Linked DNA regions of Hoeflea sp. 108. The protein of the gene in region 1 interacts with the protein of each later gene in a pairwise test. Links are inferred from orthologs where the notes say so. Each region holds a gene or a part of one and is shown on either strand. Other genes may lie near its edges. The genes, in order: B015_RS0107695 and dnaA.

Region 1 (3,275 bases):
TCGACCAGCACCGGGCGGGTACCCTCGATTGCGGCAAACACGGCTGCTCCCGGCGCCTTGGCATGGCGTTCGCCGAGGAACAGTTCGGACGGGTTGGCGACCTCGCGCAGGCCCTTGTCGGACATTTCGAAGACGCCGATCTCGTCGGTAGGGCCGAATCGGTTCTTGACAGTGCGCAGGATGCGGTAGTGGTGGCCGCCTTCGCCCTCGAAATAGAGCACGCCGTCGACCATGTGCTCGACCACGCGCGGGCCGGCGATCTGGCCTTCCTTGGTGACATGGCCGACCAGCACGACAGCGGCGCCCGTCGACTTGGCGTAACGGATCATCGCCTGGGCGGACGCGCGCACCTGGGTGACGGTACCCGGGGCGGAATCGGCGAGATCGGTCCACAACGTCTGGATCGAGTCGATGATGACGAGGTCCGGCCGCTTGCCGTCGGCGATGGTGGCGAGGATGTCCTCGACATTGGTTTCGGCGGCAAGCTCCACAGGTGTCGAGGCAACACCCAGGCGCTGGGCGCGCAGCCTGATCTGGGCGACGGCTTCTTCGCCGGAGACGTAAACGATGCGGTGGCCCTGGCTGGCCAGTGCTGCCGCTGCCTGGGTGAGCAGCGTCGACTTGCCAATGCCGGGATCGCCGCCGATCAGCAGCGCCGAACCGCGGACGAAGCCGCCGCCGGTGGCGCGGTCGAGTTCGCCGATGCGCGAGATGATGCGCGGGGCATCCTCGATGTCGCCGTCGAGCGACGTCAGCGTGACGGCGCGGCCCTTGCGCGCGCTCTTGAGTGAGGACGGTCCGCTGCCGATACCGCCGGCCGTGCCTTCCTCGACGAGCGTGTTCCACTCGCCGCAGGAATCGCACTTGCCGGCCCAGCGCTGATGCGCCGCGCCGCAATTCTGGCAGATGAACTGGGTGCGGGCCTTAGCCATGGGTGAGGTGTCTTTCGGAAAAATGAAAAGGCAGAATCCTACGTTGCCCCCCTCTGTCATGCCGGACAGAACGGCGCGCTGGCCTGCCACCATCACCGATGACGAGCGCACATTCGCGCATGCGCTACTCTTCCCCAAACCTGTCCGGCAAATGATGCTCGGGGGCGAGGTCGAAGAAGCGGGTGAATTCGCCCTGGAAGCCGAGGCTGACGGTGCCGGTGGGGCCGTGACGCTGCTTGGCCACGATGACTTCGGCCTTGCCGCGCACCTCGTTCATGTTGACTTCCCACTGCAGGTACTCGTCGGTGCCGGGCTTCGGTTCCTTGTTCTTGAGGTAGTATTCCTCGCGATAGACAAAGATCACGACGTCGGCGTCCTGCTCGATCGAGCCCGACTCACGAAGGTCGGAGAGCTGCGGACGCTTGTCGTCGCGGTTTTCGACCTGACGCGACAGCTGCGACAGTGCGATGATCGGAACGTTGAGCTCTTTGGCCAGCGCCTTGAGGCCGGTGGTGATCTCGGTGATTTCCTGGACGCGGTTCTGCGACGACTTGGCGGACGAACCCTGCATCAGCTGGATATAGTCGATGATGATGAGGTCGAGGCCGCGCTGGCGTTTGAGGCGGCGGGCGCGCGCCGAGAGCTGGGCGATGGAGATACCACCGGTCGAATCGATGAACAGCGGGATCTTCTGCAGCGTCTGGGTGCAGCTGACCAGCTTTTCGAAGTCGGCCTCGGTCAGATCGCCGCGGCGGATCTTGGAGGAGGGCACCTCGGCCTGCTCGGAAATGATACGGGTGGCGAGCTGCTCGGACGACATTTCGAGCGAGAAGAAGCCGACGACGCCGCCATTTTCGGCCTTGAACGAGCCGTCCGCCTGCTGCGCCGGCACATAGGCATGCGCAACGTTGAAGGCGATGTTGGTGACGAGCGAGGTCTTGCCCATGCCAGGGCGGCCGGCGAGCACGATCAAGTCGGAAGACTGCAGGCCGCCCATGCGGGTATCGAGGTCCTGCAGGCCCGAGGAGACGCCGGAGAGGTGGCCGTCGCGCATGTAGGCCGCGCTGGCCATGTCGATTGCCGTCTTGACTGCATCGGAGAAGCTTTCGAAGCCGCCGTCGTAGCGACCGGTTTCGGCGAGCTCGAACAGGCGGCGCTCGGCATCCTCGATCTGCTCGGCAGGCGACATGTCGACAGGCGCGTCATAGGCGATGTTGACCATGTCCTCGCCGACGGTGATCAGCGCCCGGCGCGTGGCGAGGTCGTAGATGGCCCGGCCGTAGTCCGAGGCATTGATCACGGTGACGGCTTCAGCGGCGAGGCGCGCCAGATACTGGGACACTGTCATGTCGCCGACCTTTTCGTCGGCCGGCAGGAAGGTCTTGATGGTGACCGGGTTCGCCATCTTGCCCATGCGGATGAGCTCGGCTGAGACCTCGAAGATCTTGCGGTGCAGCGGCTCGTAGAAATGGGTAGCCTTCAGGAAGTCCGAGACGCGGTAGAAGGCGTCGTTGTTGACCAGCATGGCGCCCAGGAGCGCCTGTTCGGCCTCCATGTTGTTGGGGGCTTCCCGGTAGAGCGGGGTTTCCGCCACTTCAAACTTGCGCGCTGCCTCGGCCAATGTCTTCCCCGTCTCTGAACCCGAACGTTCTCACTAGCAGATGCGCCCGCGGGCACGACTGCGTCTATTTTGCACGCTGCCCGCTGTTCACACTCGTCCACAGGCCAGCACGCCGTCGCGAGAAATCCGGTTGACGCGAATCGCAGCGAGTCTAATCGCTGTCAGCTAGGAACAAAACAGGAATATTCAGTTATGCCCCGCGCGGCGCGAGCAGGATGACCGAAGCGCCGAAGATGCAGATGACGGCACCGATGAGATCCCAGCGGTCGGGCCGCACGCCTTCGGCGAGCCACAGCCAGCCGAGCGACGCGGCAATGTAGATGCCGCCATAGGCGGCATAGGCGCGGCCGGCGGCGTCCGCCTCGACAAGGGCCAGCAGCCAGCCAAAGGCGATCAGGGAGACGATGCCTGGAATGAGCCACAGCGCCGACTTGTCGAGCCGCCACCACGCCCAGAATGAAAAGCAGCCGGCGATTTCGGCAAGGGCGGCGGCGATGTAGATGGCGTAGGTCATGAAAAAGCCCGCGATGAGAAGGGCTTTTTCCTACGGGAGCGGCATGAGGCGCAAGCTATTCCTTGTCGGTCACCCTGCGTTTGCGCGGCGGTTTGGCCGCGGGAACCGCCTTGCGATGCGCCATCGCGTGCATGGCCAGAGCCTTCTCGCACTTGCCGATATAGTCGCGGGTGACAGGCAGCGTGTCGTTGCGATGGGTAAGCTGGAT
Region 2 (3,264 bases), 920 kb from region 1 along the record:
ACAGCTCGGTGGCCACTGCGACATCAGGAGCGTCGAGCAGCTTCTGGATCTCGCTGACGGTCTTGCGCGGGATGATGATGCCCGGCATTCCCTCGGAGCCTGCCGGGGCCTCGACCTCGGCGCGGGCGAGGCGGTGGCCGTCGGTGGCGACCGCACGCAGCATCAGTTTGCCGCCGCTCTCGATCGTGTGCAGGAAAATACCGTTGAGGTAGTAGCGCGTCTCTTCGGTCGAGATGGCGAACTGGGTCTTGTCGATCAGCCCCTTCAGCGCCTGCGAATCGAGGCGGAAGATGTGGGAGAACGAGCCGGCCGAAAGTTCGGGGAAATCGGACTGCGGCAGGCACTGGAGCCGGAAGCTCGAACGGCCCGAGATCACCGACATGGCGTTGCCGTCTTCATCGGTCTTGAGCATTACCTCGGCGCCGTCGGGCAGCTTGCGGACGATGTCGTAGAGCAGGTGGGCGGGCACTGTCGTGGCACCGGCGCGCTCGACGCTTGCCGGCGTCGCTTCCGAGACCTCGAGGTCAAGGTCGGTCGCCTTCAGCTCCAGGCTCGCGCCATTTGCGTTCAGCAGCACGTTCGACAGGATCGGAATGGTGTTCCGCCGTTCGACCACGCGGTGGACGTGGTTCAAGGACTTCAACAGGTTGGAGCGTTCCAGGATAACACGCATGACGAAACAGGCTCGCTTCTATGAAGGTGCGGGCTCACGGGCTCGGTCTGCGCCCGGGGAAGCCCGCAACACGATCGGATTTCACGCGAGTCTGACAGTAAAAAGCCCGGAAAGGCAAGCCCGCGCAGCCATTTGAGGCGGTTGCGCGGGCGTTCTGGGGATAAGTGAGCGGCAGCTTGGTCTGCTGCCGGCAAAAGGCTCAGGCCTGATCGGTGATCAGGCGGCGCAGCAGCTCGAGTTCCTGTGCCAGCGTGTTGTCGCCGCCCGACAGATCTTCGATCTTGCGCACGGCATGAAGCACGGTCGTGTGGTCGCGTCCACCGAAGCGACGGCCGATTTCCGGCAGCGAGCGCGGGGTCATCACCTTCGACAGATACATGGCGATCTGGCGCGGCTTGACGATGGTGCGCGTGCGGCGATTGGACAGAAGCTCCGTCTTCGACACGTTGTAGTGGCGCGCGACGATGCGCTGGATGTCTTCGATGCGGACGCGCTTGGGCTCGCCCGAGCGATAGATGTGGCCGAGAATTTCGTCGATGCGCTCGATCGACAGCTGTGGCTCGAAGGACTGGCGGAAGATCAGCTGATTGAACGCGCCTTCAAGCTCGCGGCCGCTGCCGGTGACGGTGCGGGCGACATGGGCGAGGACTTCCGAGTCGATGACCAGGTTGGGGTCTTCGGCCTTGGCACCGGCGAAACGCTGCTGGAGCATGCCCAGGCGCATCGAGAAGTCGGGTGTCGACATTTCCAGCGCCACGCCGCCATTGAGGCGCGAGCGCACGCGTGGCTCGAGTGATTCCAGCTCTGCCGGCGGACGGTCGGCGGCAACGACGACCTGCTTGGCCGAGTCGAGCAGCATGTTGATGAGATGGCAGAACTCGTGCTGGATCGACTTGCCCTGCAGGAACTGCATGTCGTCGATGATCAAAAGGTCGATGTCGCGGAGCTGTTCCTTGAGCGTCAGTGCGTTGTTGTCGCGGATCGCCGTTGCAAAGCGCCACATGAAGTATTCGGCCGTCAGGTAGACGACGCGCGACTTCGGGTTCTGGCGCAGCGACTCGGCGGCGATCGCCTGCAAAAGGTGCGTCTTGCCGAGGCCGACAGTGGCGTGGAGGAACAGCGGGTTGAAGCGCGAGTTCGATTCAGCGACTGCGCGGGCGGCTGCAAGTGCGACGCGGTTCGACGGGCCCTCGACGAAGGACTGGAACGTGTAGCGCGGGTCGAGCGGCGAGCCGAGCACGCTCTGCTTGAACTCGGTCTCGGCAGCGCCGCTGCGGGCCGGCGCAGGGCGCTCGGTGCGACCGGCGGCCACCGTGCTGGTGGAAAGGGCCGTTTGCGTCTGGCGCACCGGCTTGCGCATCGCCGGAGCTTCGCTCTCTGGGGCTGCGCGGGTAGCACGGGTCGCCGTGCGGATGATGATCTCGAGCTTGAGCAGTTGCGGCTCTTCCTGGCGCCACAGCTCGGAAATGAGGTCGAGATAGTGGCTGTTGATCCATGAGCGCAGGAAAGCCGTCGGCACCGAAAGGCGCACAACGCCCTTCGAGGCTTCCGCCAGCTTCATGCGGCCGAACCAGCTCGAAAAGACCTCGCTGCCCAGACGCACCTGGAGCTGCGTCTTGACGCGGTCGAAGTTCTTTTCTGCGGCGCTGACAGCTGCCACTTCATTTCCCTCGATCAGTTCGCCGGTGAACAGAAAGCCTGCCTTTGCTTCGCTTTCGATGCCGCTTTGCATTCTCGCAATCCCTAACCTTTGGTCCTCGTTGTCCGCGCGGGGGTGCGCCGCTTGCGCCTCCGCCGGAATATTCATCTGGGATGCATGCCGTTTCCGGCCGAGCCCCCTGTCCCCGCCCGCCGCGCCGTGAGGCGCATTCGGACCGTCAGCGCTGTGGGGGCAGCAGCGCCAGGCAAAAGCGTAACCGTCCGGCGAAGACGCCGGCGCGCCACATCTCACTCACCATGCCGTGTATCCCCACACGCCCCATAAGCTCGAAGGAGGCAAACCTCCCCCGTACGCGGAATCTATCCACGTCGAGAATGCCGCCGATTTTTAAGGCTTGGCAGAGGGCTAGAGCCCGTCCCTTCGATGCTTGGACCTTACAAAAATCGCTGTGGACAGGGCAAGGCCGACTCTAACCCGTTTTTAATGAATCTGGTTTGGTCTGGAGTGGATTCAACCGCCCTGAAGAGGCTCTGCGGAGCCAAAGCCGTTGTGATTCAAAACCTTTTCCGGTGCGCGAAAAAAACCTGCGCCCGTGGCAAAAAATTTTAAAAGAATCCGCTTGACACCAACTTGTCCCCCAGAGTCCGGCAGGGACTTGAACAAGCTGTGGATGACCATTCACAACTATATGAATCTAAAGGTGAATTTCTGCCACGGTGAGTCTGGGGCGAGGCTGCTTGTGGCAGTTGTACTTATGAGAATAGCCGCATATGCCGGCAAACTTCTTGAGGCCTCAAAGGTGTCCCGGAGGGCCTGCTTGGAACTGCTTTTTGAGGCTTTTTCAGACAAAGAAAAACCCGGCTGGTTAGGCCGGGTTCCTCAGAAATCCAATTGCTTGCAGGGCTTAGGCGGAAAGCGCCTTGACCCGCTG

What was found.
Region 2: the proteins of B015_RS0107695 (region 1) and dnaA interact in binary tests that used the Escherichia coli proteins (3 or more experiments, as listed by UniProt). The link is inferred for Hoeflea sp. 108 from one-to-one orthologs.

What each region holds. Positions count from the first base shown.
Region 1 is NZ_KB890024.1:1,579,141-1,582,415, forward strand. The notes cover bases 306-3,264. They hold B015_RS0107695 (replicative DNA helicase), read right to left. Parts: upstream 2,554-3,264; coding sequence 1,057-2,553; downstream 306-1,056. Other genes in these bases: radA (DNA repair protein RadA), read right to left, coding at 306-932; B015_RS0107700 (YnfA family protein), read right to left, coding at 2,744-3,067; B015_RS0107705 (class I SAM-dependent methyltransferase), read right to left, coding at 3,123-3,264. Also shown: more of radA, read right to left, coding at 1-305; more of B015_RS0107705, read right to left, coding at 3,265-3,275. UniProt on the Escherichia coli protein: The main replicative DNA helicase, it participates in initiation and elongation during chromosome replication. Travels ahead of the DNA replisome, separating dsDNA into templates for DNA synthesis.
Region 2 is NZ_KB890024.1:657,065-660,328, forward strand. The notes cover bases 140-3,087. They hold dnaA (chromosomal replication initiator protein DnaA), read right to left. Parts: upstream 2,406-3,087; coding sequence 873-2,405; downstream 140-872. Other genes in these bases: dnaN (DNA polymerase III subunit beta), read right to left, coding at 140-673. Outside these bases: more of dnaN, read right to left, coding at 1-139; rpsT (30S ribosomal protein S20), read right to left, coding at 3,238-3,264. UniProt on the Escherichia coli protein: Plays an essential in the initiation and regulation of chromosomal replication. Binds in an ATP-dependent fashion to the origin of replication (oriC) to initiate formation of the DNA replication initiation complex once per cell cycle.